4 regions of the Exiguobacterium sp. UBA3968 genome follow, and region 4 is predicted to be linked to each of the others. Evidence: riboswitches for the same ligand, from Rfam matches in the RefSeq annotation. Region 4 holds a riboswitch; each other region holds the start of a gene.
The links. Region 4 has a riboswitch for S-adenosylmethionine ahead of B3S86_RS12835 (Na+/H+ antiporter NhaC family protein). Riboswitches for the same ligand answer to the same signal wherever they lie in the genome.
Positions count from the first base shown of each region.

Region 1: another riboswitch for S-adenosylmethionine. It lies ahead of B3S86_RS10510 (methionine ABC transporter ATP-binding protein); the one in region 4 lies ahead of B3S86_RS12835 (Na+/H+ antiporter NhaC family protein).
Region 2: another riboswitch for S-adenosylmethionine. It lies ahead of B3S86_RS12295 (alpha/beta hydrolase); the one in region 4 lies ahead of B3S86_RS12835 (Na+/H+ antiporter NhaC family protein).
Region 3: another riboswitch for S-adenosylmethionine. It lies ahead of mtnK (S-methyl-5-thioribose kinase); the one in region 4 lies ahead of B3S86_RS12835 (Na+/H+ antiporter NhaC family protein).

Region 1 covers NZ_DGCW01000005.1:1,693,814-1,697,022, forward strand. The annotation lists gene B3S86_RS10505 (methionine ABC transporter permease) at 1-198, opposite strand, end outside; gene B3S86_RS10510 (methionine ABC transporter ATP-binding protein) at 195-1,217, opposite strand; SAM riboswitch class I at 1,296-1,400, opposite strand; gene B3S86_RS10515 (bifunctional cystathionine gamma-lyase/homocysteine desulfhydrase) at 1,458-2,624, opposite strand; gene B3S86_RS10520 (PLP-dependent cysteine synthase family protein) at 2,617-3,209, opposite strand, start outside.
Region 2 covers NZ_DGCW01000005.1:2,059,013-2,062,221, forward strand. The annotation lists gene B3S86_RS12285 (methionine ABC transporter permease) at 1-305, opposite strand, end outside; gene B3S86_RS12290 (methionine ABC transporter ATP-binding protein) at 295-1,323, opposite strand; SAM riboswitch class I at 1,410-1,513, opposite strand; SAM riboswitch class I at 1,763-1,864, shown strand; gene B3S86_RS12295 (alpha/beta hydrolase) at 1,932-2,690, shown strand; gene B3S86_RS12300 (thymidine kinase) at 2,775-3,209, opposite strand, start outside.
Region 3 covers NZ_DGCW01000004.1:16,988-20,196, reverse strand. The annotation lists gene B3S86_RS00275 (2,3-diketo-5-methylthiopentyl-1-phosphate enolase) at 1-874, opposite strand, end outside; SAM riboswitch class I at 945-1,046, opposite strand; SAM riboswitch class I at 1,252-1,355, shown strand; gene mtnK (S-methyl-5-thioribose kinase) at 1,433-2,599, shown strand; gene mtnA (S-methyl-5-thioribose-1-phosphate isomerase) at 2,596-3,209, shown strand, end outside.
Region 4 covers NZ_DGCW01000007.1:13,993-17,201, reverse strand. The annotation lists gene B3S86_RS12840 (hypothetical protein) at 1-10, shown strand, start outside; gene B3S86_RS12835 (Na+/H+ antiporter NhaC family protein) at 50-1,360, opposite strand; SAM riboswitch class I at 1,442-1,546, opposite strand; gene B3S86_RS12830 (metal ABC transporter solute-binding protein, Zn/Mn family) at 1,616-2,629, opposite strand; gene B3S86_RS12825 (alpha/beta hydrolase) at 2,799-3,209, shown strand, end outside.

The sequences.
Region 1 (3,209 bases), on a different contig from region 4:
GACGTTAACGATCAAGCTCAAGATCGAATAAAACGCCCGATTTTTGAACAACAATTCTTCATTTGTCGCAAACAATAATAAACCAATGATCAAACCGAGAACGAATGTCGAAAGACCAGCGACTGCCGTCATATAGATCGTACTGCCTGTCGCTTCCCACACCATGTCCCAGTCTAGGTTGTCAAAGAATGAAATCATCGGTGATCCACCTCCACTTCAACATCACTGGCTTGAAGCTTCGTGATGACCGCTTGTGTTGCTTCTGTTTCCCCGATTAACTGAATGAACAGTGTACCGAGCGCCCCTTCCTGTGATTGACCGACGTTTCCGCCGATGATATTGAACAGGACGGGTGAATCCTTCATGACTTCCGCGAGGATCGGACTTTCCGCCGTCGATCCGACGAACGTCAACTGAACGATTTTTCCGGTTGGGTAGCGTTCGCGGAGTTTCGCGAACGTCAACTCGTTTTCCGATGGCGACGTCAATTGTTTGACGAATTCCTTCGTCATCGCTTGCTTCGGATGACGGAAGACTTCTGCGACCGGTCCTTGTTCGACGATTTTACCGGCCTCCATGACGGCGACCCGGTGACAGATTTTTTGAATGACGTGCATCTCGTGTGTGATCAAGACAATCGTCAGTTTCAATTTTTCATTGATGTCGACGAGTAACTCAAGAATCGAGTCCGTCGTCTTCGGATCGAGTGCACTCGTTGCCTCGTCACATAAGAGAACGTCCGGGTTCGATGCGAGTGCCCGAGCGATACCGACACGTTGCTTTTGACCACCCGATAATTGCGACGGATAGGCTTTTTCACGTCCATCCAAACCAACGAGTTGAATCAGTTCCGCAACTCGTTCCTTACGGCGAGCCTTCGGGAAGCCACCGAGTTCGAGTGGGAACATGATGTTTTCTTCAACAGTCCGTGACCAGAGTAAGTTGAAGTGCTGGAAGACCATCGAGACATTCTTGCGGACGCCTCGTAATTCTTTTGGTTTCAGTGATGTCATTTCGACACCATCGATTTGAATCGAACCACTCGTTGGTGCTTCGAGCATATTCAACAATCGGATCAAGGTCGATTTCCCTGCTCCGGAATAACCGATTATTCCAAAAATTTCACCGCGCTCGATTGTCAGATCGACATTCGCGACGGCTTCGACCGCTCCGCGCTTTGAGCGATAAATCTTTCCTACGTCTTGTAAACGAATCACAACTGTCCCTCCTAAAATAAAAAAAGTGCGCGCGTTTTAGAGCAAACGCGCGCACTTTTCAGTACACAAAACCATTTGCTCTCATCTCCCAGACTTTTGTCTGCTGGAATTAGCACCACTTCGGATTAGATCCGCGGTTGCCGGGTTTCATCGGGCCAGTCCCTCCACCACTCTCGATAAGAGTTTCGGTATTAAGTTTGTAGAATATATTCTGAATATTAGCAGGGGTTATTTTTGTTGTCAAACAGTTTTTTCAGAAACTTTTTCGAGGAACGTGAAAGCACGTGTTAAGTCTTCTTTCAAATCTTCCGCATCCTCAAGTCCAACTGAAATCCGAACGAGACCGTCCGTGATGCCGAGTTCTGCCCGACGTTCTGCTGGGATCGACGCGTGCGTCATCCGTGCCGGAACGGAAATCAGGCTCTCGACGGCACCAAGACTCTCAGCAAGTGTGAAGAAATGTGTCGCCTCGACGAGTTTTTCTGCGTTCGCTGCTGAACCGACATCAAAGCTGATCATCCCACCAAATCCAGTCGCTTGTTTCGCTTGGATGTCGTGACCAGGATGCGATGCAAGTCCTGGGTAGAAGATGTTCGAGACGATGTCTTGCGCTTGTAAGAACGCAACGAGATCATGCGCTGTCTCTTCGATCGCATCCATTCGGATACCGAGCGTACGTAGACCACGGACGAGCAAGAAGCTGTCTTGCGGTCCAAGCACGCCGCCTGTCGAGTTTTGGATGAAGTGCATCTCTTCGCCAAGCGCATCATCTTTGACGACGACAAGTCCAGCGACGACGTCTGAATGTCCGCCGATGTATTTCGTCGCACTGTGCAAGACGATGTCAGCACCAAGTGCGAGTGGTTGTTGATGGTATGGTGTCGCGAACGTGTTATCAACGACGAGTTTAAGATCGTGACGTTTTGCAATAGTTGCGATTGCTGCGATGTCCGTTACTTTCAACAACGGATTCGTCGGCGTTTCGACGTAGACGATCTTCGTATTGTCTTGGATCGCTGCTTCCGTTGCTGCAAGATCCGTCGTATCGACGAACGTCACTTGGATGTTGAACTTCGGTAAGACGCGTTGCATCAAACGGAACGTACCACCGTAGACATCGTCCGTCATGACGATGTGGTCGCCAGACTCAAGCAAGTGGAAGACAGCATGAATCGCTGCCATCCCAGAACCGAACGCAAAACCACGTGCGCCACCTTCAAGATCCGCAATCAATCGTTCGATGCTCGTCCGTGTCGGGTTCGCTGTCCGTGAGTATTCGTATCCGTCCTTAAGTTGACCGATTTTATCTTGCTTGTATGTGCTTGTTTGATAGATTGGAGGTGTGACGGCTCCTGTTGCCCGATCGACACCTGTTCCTCCATGAATCAATGCTGTCTTCTTACGCATGAGTTTCGTCCACCTTTTCAAAGATTTGTTGGCTTAAATAGCGTTCGGCACTGTCTGCGAAGACGGTGACGATTGTACTGCCGGGGTGACGCTTTGCGATATCAAGCGCAGCAACGAGCGCTGCCCCTGCTGAGCTACCGACGAGTAATCCTTCGCGAGCAGCGAGTGTATGGACCGCGTCAAACGCATCGCGGTCGGAAATCGTATGAATCTCGTCGACGAGCTCACGCGGCACGAGACTTGGCCATTTCGCTGTACCGATACCTTCTGTCTTATGCGGACCGGCTGGACCACCGTTCAAGACGGAGCCTTCCGGTTCAACGATTGCTGCTTTTGTACCGAGACGTTGTTTTAAGAAGTCCGCTGTTCCGGCGAACGTACCACCTGAACCACAACCGGCAACGAACCAGTCGATATGCGGCAAGTCCGCCATCAGCTCAGGACCGAGTGTCCGCTGATACGTGACTGGGTTCTCTTCGTTTTCGAATTGTAACGGAACGTAACTGTTCGGAATTTCCTGACCGAGTTCTTTTGCCCGGTCGATCGCCCCTTGCATATCGAGTTCAGTCGGCGTGTTGACGACGG
Region 2 (3,209 bases), on a different contig from region 4:
TACGGTGCGGCGTAAAAGACGAGCGGGACGATTGCGGCTTCGGTTCCGATCGACGTCTGGACGATCAACCGTGTCAACGGGATGATCGCAACAAGTAAGATGATGAACGGAATTGAACGGAAGATATTGACGATACTGTTGAAGAATGTGAACAGCGGGACGTTCTCGAGCAATGCCCCTTTCCGGGTGACGACGAGCAGGATGCCGAGTGGTAAACCGATCAAAGTTGAAAATAATAACGACACTGACACCATCGTCATCGTCTGCAAAAATGCTGTCCAGATATCACTGTAGTTAACTAGCATCAGCAAGCACCTCCTCGACGGTCACCTGTGCCTGATCGATGTACTGTAAGGCCCGTTTTACTTCGATTGTTTCACCGATCAGTTCAACAAGTAATGTACCGAACGGTGTTTCCTGTAACTCCGTGATGCTACCGTGCAGGATGTTGACATCGACGTCGAAGCGTTTTGCGACTTGCGATAAGAGTGGTTGCCCGGTGTGATGTCCGAGAAAATGAATCTTATAGATCGGATGCGCATTCCGTGACTCGATCAACTGACGAATTGATGCCGGAATTTCATCATGCATGACGGAGCGGACGAAGTTTTTCGCTGTCTCGGTCTGCGGATTCGAAAAGACATCAAAGACTGTTCCTGACTCGATCAGCTTCCCGGCTTCGATGACGGCGACCCGGTCACAAATCTCCCGGATGACGCCCATCTCATGGGTGATCAAGAGAATGGTGATCCCGTATTCCGCATTGATGCGTTTTAATAACTGGAGAATATGATGTGTCGTCTGAGGATCGAGTGCTGACGTCGCTTCGTCACATAAGAGCACGGATGGTTGCGTCGCTAGTGCCCGGGCGATGCCGACACGTTGCTTTTGTCCGCCGGATAATTGATCCGGGTAATGATCCGCCTTATCCGCAAGATCGACGAATTCGAGTAATTCCGTCACCCGGCGACGAATCTCGTCTTTCTTGACACCTGCGAGAACGAGTGGTTTCGCAACGTTCGTAAAGACCGTGTTTGCATTCAATAGATTGAAGTGTTGAAAGATCATCCCGATCCGCTGTTTCGCTTGGCGTAATTTTTTTGGTGATAGTTGTGTTAAATCTTCTCCGTCGACCGTCACTGTTCCTGACGTCGGTCGTTCTAACAGGTTGACGCAGCGGAGCAATGAACTTTTCCCGGCACCGCTAAAGCCGATGACACCGAAGATTTCGCCTTTCTCGATCGTCAGGTCGACACCGTCGAGTGCTGCGATCGTCTGATCCTTCGTGACGTACGTTTTTTTGACTTGATGAAATGCAATCATTCCGTTTTCCCCCTTCATTCAACAAAAAAGGTCCCTTCTTGAGAAACAAGAAGAGACCTGGATCCGCACAATGGCAGAATCCACTCCACTCATCTCTCAGACATCTGTCTGATGGAATTGGCACAGTGCTCATAATGAGTCTGTTGCCGAGGTTTCGTAGGGCCAGTCCCTCCACCTCTCTGGATAAGTATTGCGGTATGAAATTCGTATGTGTGTTGTTGCGTTGTTGCTTATGTCGTAAAACTAATTTTTACATTACGGGTCGAACCTTTAAAAGTCAACCAACTTTGCAAAAATAATCCATTTGGCGCATATCGATTGAGTCATAAGTTATGAGTTAGCTGAAAGAACAAATCACGATTCGTCCAGAACGATTTGACAAGGCATTTTCGGTCGTGCTACCATCGTTTCAATGATTAATCCGACAATTCCAATATGATATTTATCAAGAGTGAACGAGAGACCTGGCTCTATGACTTCACGGCAACCTGCAATCTGTAAGGTGCTCCGACCAGCAAAGCGCGGCTTTGGATGATACGGTGAAAAACTCGTGGGCGTCCAAGCAGTGACGTTGACGAGTTTTTTTCACGAATGGAGGAAAAATAGTAATGATGAACTATCCTGTATTGACTGGTGCTGAAGCATTTTATCTTCAAGGTGGACCGATCGGCATTTTAATCTGTCATGGTTTTAATGCGACCCCGCAAAGTGTTCGGGACGTCGGTGAGGCATTTGCTGCTAAAGGATTCACTGTCTATGCTCCACGTTTGCGTGGTCACGGGACGAACGTCCGTGAGTTCGAACAATCGACTGCTCGATGTTGGAAGCAGAGCCTGCAAGACGGCTATGCACGTTTACAAGAAACATGCGATCAAGTCTTCGTCATCGGTCAATCGATGGGCGCGACGCTCGCACTATCGCTCGCCGCTGACGGGATTCCATTTTCAGGCATCATTACGATCAATGCCGCTCTCTCCGTTCCGTCTTATGAAGCACTGTCGTTTGAAGATGGTCCACAGTACTTACCTGAAGGGGCACCGGATATCAAACGGTCTGCTTTCGAAATCATCTATGACCTCGTTCCGAGTCGTTGTGCATTCGAACTCGTCCGCTTGATGGATGAGACGAAAGGACGCCTTGGATCGATCCTTCTACCGACATTGATTCTTTACTCGGCGACCGATCACGTCGTTCCGCCGTCGAGCTCGGATTACCTGCATCAGCATATCGGGACGAATGATAAACGAATCTACTGTCTCCTCAACTCGTACCACGTCGCGACCCTCGATCATGATCAGGATTTGATCGTGCGTGAGACGATTCGTTTCATCGAACGCTCGAGTCGTTTCTCACAGGAAACGGGATAATAAAAAAAAACAGCTATTCGTCTTCACTTAGAAGCGAACAGCTGTTACATCAAAGGACGACCATCATCGGTTCGTCTTTTTTGTTTATCCTTTTTGGTGCTGCATCGTTTGGAGCGGCTTCGGCTTTCCTGGCACTTCATGGCAGTGGCGGCACCGTGGCTCATACGATTCTGAAGCGCCGACTAAAATGATCGGATCATCATAGTTCGCTGGTTTTCCATCAATCAAACGTTGTGTCCGGGAAGCCGGATCGCCACATGAGAGACAGATCGCCTGAAGTTTCGTCACAAATTCTGCGCGCGCCAGTAATTCCGGCATCTTGCCAAATGGCTCTGCCCGGAAATCCTGATCGAGTCCTGCACAAATGACGCGTTTTCCGTCTTGCGCAAGTGCTTCGATGACTTGAACGATCTCATCATCAAAGAATTGAACTTCATCAATTCCGACAATTTGTGTTTCTTCCGCTACTGCTGCATAGAGATCACGACTCGTCGCCATTGGAATCGCCACGACGGAATT
Region 3 (3,209 bases), on a different contig from region 4:
TGCCGTAAGGTGACGGGAATAGTGTTAAGTCTGCACCAGCAACGCGCGGTAATGTGCCAAGTAAGACAGGCGCTGCAACACCGTGGTTCGGGCTAGCAATCAATGCACCGCTGTAAGCCGGATGATTGAAAATGGGAACGTTGATCTCCGGATCACTTGCCAATTCACGTAAGACGTCGAGTCCGTATGTGAAGGTATTCAACAAGAAAGCAGTTGCTCCAGCGTCAATCAATCGTTTGGCTTGATCCTTGAGCGTAAAGACGGGACCACTAAGTGTGATCGCATACAACGCACGTTTACCGGTCCGGTGGAAATGAGCATCGATAACCTCACGTCCTATCCGTGCCCGATCAATCGTCGGTGTCAACGGATTGTCATATAGGATCTCATCGTCCTTGACGAGATCGATCCCACCAGCAAGTTGTCCTTCGAGTTGATCACGAAGGAACGATAAATCGCGTCCGATGACCCCTTTGAAGATGCTCATTAACAGTGGACGATCTTCGACACCAATCAAGGAACGAACCCCTTCGATCCCGAACTTCGCACCTGGAAAATCCGACGTGAATGTATCGGGTAGTAGCAGTTCTGTTAATTTGATTTCACCGTCGAGTGAGAGTTTCCCGAAGACGGTCGTCAAGATCGCAGAAAAGTCGCGCGATACATTGTGTTCCGGGTAACGAATCGTGATATAGCCTTTACCGTCGCGCTCTTCCGTATGTACGACTTCTCCTTTGAATGAGGCGAGTTGTTGTTGCTCAAGATGATTCAGCTCCGTCCAGGAACCAACCGTCAGACCAAGCGCGAGTTGTTCGGCGCGTTGCTCCAGTCGATCGCGGGCGGTCAATTGATAAGTAGCTGTGATGTAAGCCATGTCTTTCCTCCTTCAATAAAAAAATGGTCTCTTGTCAGCGACAAGAGACCATGAATGATTCGAACGTGGACTCTTATCTGTCAGCTTAGTAGCTGCAAGAATTAGCACCGTGCCAAAAGGTCGGTTGCTGCGACATCGTAGGGCTTGTCCCTCCGTCTGCTCTTGATAAGAATTGGATGAAATTGTGAAATCTAATTGCAATTTTTACATGAGAGTCACGACTTGTCAAACTATTTTTAGAAAATTTATTTTTTTGAAAATACTCTTTCTATATATGGAGCGAAAACGATATCCGTTTCTGCTTGATTTCGATTTGACAGCAGGGAAGAGGATTGCGTAAGATTCAAATCAATATCACACACGACAACTACATACGACTCTTATCGCGAGTTGGCAGAGGGAATTGGCCCGATGACGCCGCAGCAACCGACCACTTGGCACGGTGCTAAATCCAACAGACGTTTCGTCTGAGAGATAAGAGGACGCAGTGACTTTCCTGCGCCTCTTTTCGATGACGAAAAGAGGCGCTTTTTCGTGTATCACATAGGGGGAACTGAGATGACATACAAAGCATTTACAGAACAGGACGCGATCGAACGGGTCCGCTCACTAGGACTGATCGGCGACGGAACCGTCGAAGCAGAAGAGATTGGCGACGGCAATCTGAACCTTGTCTTTCGAATTCGAGAAGGTGAACATCGATTGATTCTAAAACAAGCACTCCCGTACGCGAAAGTCGTCGGTGAGAGCTGGCCACTATCACTCGAGCGGGCGTGGATCGAGCAATCCGCACTCCGTGAATTCGCCCGGCATGCCGTGCCGTTCGTACCGCGTGTCTTTCATGCTAGTCACGACGAGGCGTATACGGTCATGGAAGATCTTTCACATCTGACAATCGTTCGAAGCGGTTTACTCGCAGGTGAACAGTATCCGTTGCTTGCGGAACATATTGGTTCTTATCTCGCTCGGACTTTATTCCATACATCGGACTTTGCGCTTGGTCCGGTTGAAAAAAAACGCGTCGCCCGAACGTACTACAATCCGGACTTGTGCGACATCACGGAAAAATTAATCTTCACGGATCCGTTCCATGACGCGGAGACGAACGAGATTGAAGCCGGGCTTGAAGAAGAGGTGGCACGTCTGTGGGCGGACGATGAGTTGAAACGCGAAGTCGCAAAACTCGAAGCGCTTTTCATCACGAAAGGAGATGCGTTGCTACACGGCGATCTACATACAGGAAGCATCTTTGCTTCGGCAACAGAAACGAAAGTCATCGATCCAGAATTCGCCTTTTATGGTCCATTCGGATTCGATGTCGGACAGTTCATCGCCCACTTATTCTTTGCAGCATACCCGGATTATTCAGCACTTCGTGATGCCCGGATTCGCGACATCGATACGTTCTGGCTGACGTTCGCTTCGACGTTCCGCGCCTTATGGGAACGCGAAGCCGTCGAACCATTCCGGACATCGGGACTCGTCGACGATGTACTGAGCACGATCTTGCAGGATGCACTCGGCTTTGCCGGTTGCGAACTGATTCGTCGGACGATCGGACTCGCACCAGTCGCTGATTTAGAAACGATTAGTTCTATGACGGAACGACTAGAACGAAAACAACATGCTTTACGTTTAGGATCGGCGTTAATCAAACGTCGGACCGAATGCCGGACATTTGATGATTTACGAAACTTCGACGTAACGGAGGAACTTAGCCGATGAGTACATTCGTTCAAAGTATTCGTTATGAAGACCGTGTCTTGACGATTCTCGATCAGACACGTCTACCGCAGGAAGAACACTATGAAGTCATTACCGATCTTGCACAAGCGGTCGAAGCGATTAAACAACTGCGCGTCCGAGGGGCGCCTGCGATCAGTTTATTTGGCGGATTCGTACTCGTTCAAGAGGCGTACCGGTTTGAAGCAGAACTGTCGATCTATAAGCAAGCCTTGCTTGAGACATCAGCGACGTTACTCGCGACACGACCAACGGCTGTTAACTTACGAAATGTCCTTGATCAATTGAATCCAATCATTCAAGACGGGACGTCGGTAGAAGAGATCCGCGAACGGCTCGAGCAGCGGACGATTGCCTTATACGATCAGGATGCGCAGACGTCACGTCAAATCGGGATTCATGCACTGGAATTGTTCCAGTCAGGCAACCGGATCCTAACGATCTGTAATGCTGGATCGATTGCGACCGCTGCTTATGGAACAGCACTTGCGCCGTTCTATATCGCAAAAGAACGCGGCATTGAATTATCTGTTTTTGCGAGTGAGACGCGACCATTACTGCAGGGAGCACGACTGACGACATGGGAGCTACA
Region 4 (3,209 bases):
GAAAAAATAATGAAACAGGTCCGATCACCATGATCGGACCTGTCGTTGGTTAAGAAGAGATTTTTTCCTGTTGAGCAACTGATTTTTTCGGACGTGGGAAACCAAAGATGATGGCAATCGATCCACAGACGAAGAGCAGGAACGGATAGAACAGATACGGAATCAGTTCTGGTGAAGCTGTCTTCGTCAACTCTGCTGCGATCAGCAGTTGTGCCCCATACGGAATGATGCCTTGAATACCACAAGAGAAGATATCAAGAATACTCGCTGATTTCTTGCGGTCGATTTCATACGTATCAGCGATTTCAGCCGCGAGTGGTCCAGCGACGAGAATCGAGATCGTATTGTTCGCCGTTGCGAGGTTCGTCGCACTGACGAGTGCTGCCATACTGAATTCAGCACCGCGACGCTGTGAAATCTTGCGCGTCAACGTCTCTTTCAAGTAGGCGATTCCGCCATTGAACGTGATCAAACTGACGAGACCACCCATGAGGAGTGTCAAGATGGAAATCTCTGCCATGCCCATCATTCCTTCAGACATCGAAAGGACGAACCCACTTAAGCCAAAGCTACCGTCGATCATACCGATGATTCCAGTGAGCAATGTGCCACCGACGAGAACAAGAATGACATTGACACCAAATAGTGCAAGGACGATGACGGCGAGATACGGAATTAATTTGTAGAACTCGAATGCTTTAGCTGCTGCCGCATCGCCAGAACCAGAAACGAACGCGAGTAAGATGACCGTTAAGACGGCAGCCGGGAGAACGATCATGAAGTTCGTCCGGAATTTATCGCGCATGTTCGTTTTTTGTGTCCGAACGGCAGCGATTGTCGTATCCGAGATGAACGACAAGTTATCACCGAACATCGAACCACCAACGACTGACGCTGCTGCGATCGCAACGTTGATACCTGTTGCTTCATGAATACCGAAGGCGATTGGAGCAAGTGCGGCAATCGTTCCTGTCGAGGTACCCATTGCCATCGAGATGAATGCTGCGATAACAAATATCCCACTCATCAGGAGTGAAGGAGGTAAGAACGTCAAAGCAGCATTGACAGTTGCTTCGATTGCGCCGATCGCTTCCGCTGTTCCAGAGAACGCACCGGCTAATAAGAAAATGAAGACCATGATCATGATATCAGGATTTCCGGCACCGGTTGCGATACGTTCGACCGTTTGATTGATCGATCCTTTCGTCATGATTGCAGCAAAGATCAACGCGATCAAAGCGGCGATCAGAATCGGAAATTTGTAAAAATCGTCATAGAAGATACCGGCTCCGATGAAGAGGACCAGGAACACGACGAGCGGAAGAAGTGCCCATTTGTTAGGCGTAATCGTTTCTTTCATTGTTGATACCTCGTTTCTCAAAGATACAAAAAAAGACCCCTTCGCAAGAAAGAAGGAGGTCTTTATGAAATAAAGACGCTCTTCTTATCTCTCAAGCTTTCGCTTGCTGGATTTGGCACAGTACGAATCAAATCGTCCGCTGCCGAAACATCATTGGGCCAGTCCCTCCGTTTCTCGCGATAAAAAGAAGTCATTCAATTGTTGTAAAACACGTTTCTTACCGTACCGCATTGAGTAACGCGTGTCAACTGTACTTTACTGAAGTGCCTGTTCTAACGTCTGGACGTTTTCTTCCATCAACTTAAAATACGAGCTGTTTTGCTGCGATTTCGTCACCGACTCGAGGTTATGGATCGTCACGGATTTAGCTCCGATTTCTTTTTGGATGACACGCGCAACCTTTGGTGAAACCGTTTCTTCGAACGCGACGTATTTCAAATCATGCATCCGCGCTTCTTTCACTAAAGCAGCCAGTTGCTTTTGTGAGGGTTCATCGGAAGGGGAAATTCCGGCGATTGGAAGCTGCGTGAAACCATATCGTTCGGCGAGGTAACCGTAAGCTGCATGTGTGACGAGAAGTTCTTTTTTTGATCCGTCAGCGACGGCTTGCTTGAACTCTTTATCGAGTGCGTCAGCCTGCTGAGCGAACGCTTTCAAGTTTTTTTCGAATGTTGCTTTGTCTTTTGGTACTTCTTTTGATAAGGCGACTGTGATAGAACGTGCCATTGCTTTGGCGTTGACAGGATCAAGCCAGACGTGTGGATCGTATTTTCCATGATCGTGTTCTTCCTCTTCGTGCGCATGTTCATCAGTTGCGTGATCATCGTGCCCTGCTTCTTCGTGCGCATGCTCATCTTCTGTATGTCCCTCTTCTTCATGTGCGTGAAGCGTAGCATCCGATTCCAGCAAAGTGACATCCTTACTCGTCTCGACGAACCGGACGTCCGTGCCTTTTAGACTCTCTTGGATTTTTTTTGAATAGGGTTCAAGTGTCGTACCTGTCAAAAGGAAAAGGTCACCTTTGGCAATCTCAGTGAGTTGCTTTGACGTCGGTTCATAGGAGTGCGGATCTGCTCCAGGTGGGACGATCATCTTGACGTTGACTTGATTACCACCGATTTCACGGGCAATGGCAGCTGTTGCGAACGTCGATGTATAGATTTCCGTCTTTTTATCATCTGAAGTCGATGAATCGGTGTTTGATCCACAAGCTGCGAGGATACTTGCGCTCGCGAATGCGACCGTTAAAGCAGGAATGATTTTTTTCATTATATGTTACCTCCGTTATTAAAACGTAATTATTCCGATTTGGACTTTTTCACTATAGCGGAACGTTTGAGAAGCGTCAAGTACGAATACCGAGACGTTCGACTTCTTTTAAAACGGGGTAAAAGGATAATAAAATGAAGGAATTGATACGTCTTTTGGAGGTGATCAAGTGAAACGTGAAACTGCATGGCTAATGGGGGGAGCTGCACTACTAACGACGGCAGCTGCGGGAGCAAGTATCTGGAACAATTACGGTGCATTACTTCGGTGGACTGAACCCGCCTTGCCAATCACAGAAAAACAACTCGCACCGCGGACACTCACTTACAAACAAGTGGGAGACCGTACCTTACAACTCGATCTCTATTATCCGCCGGGGGAAGGACCGTTTCCAGTCGCGATCTACGCGCACGGTGGCGCATTCGTTCGTGGAGAGCGCGAGGATCTGTTCTGTTTTAGCCCGATCGTTGATCGCCTGCTTGAACTTGGGGTTGCTGTTTGTAGTATCGATTATCGTCTGTTTGAAGAAGGCAGTTATTTTCCGGATAATCTCGAAGATGTACGGGATGCCTTATGCTTT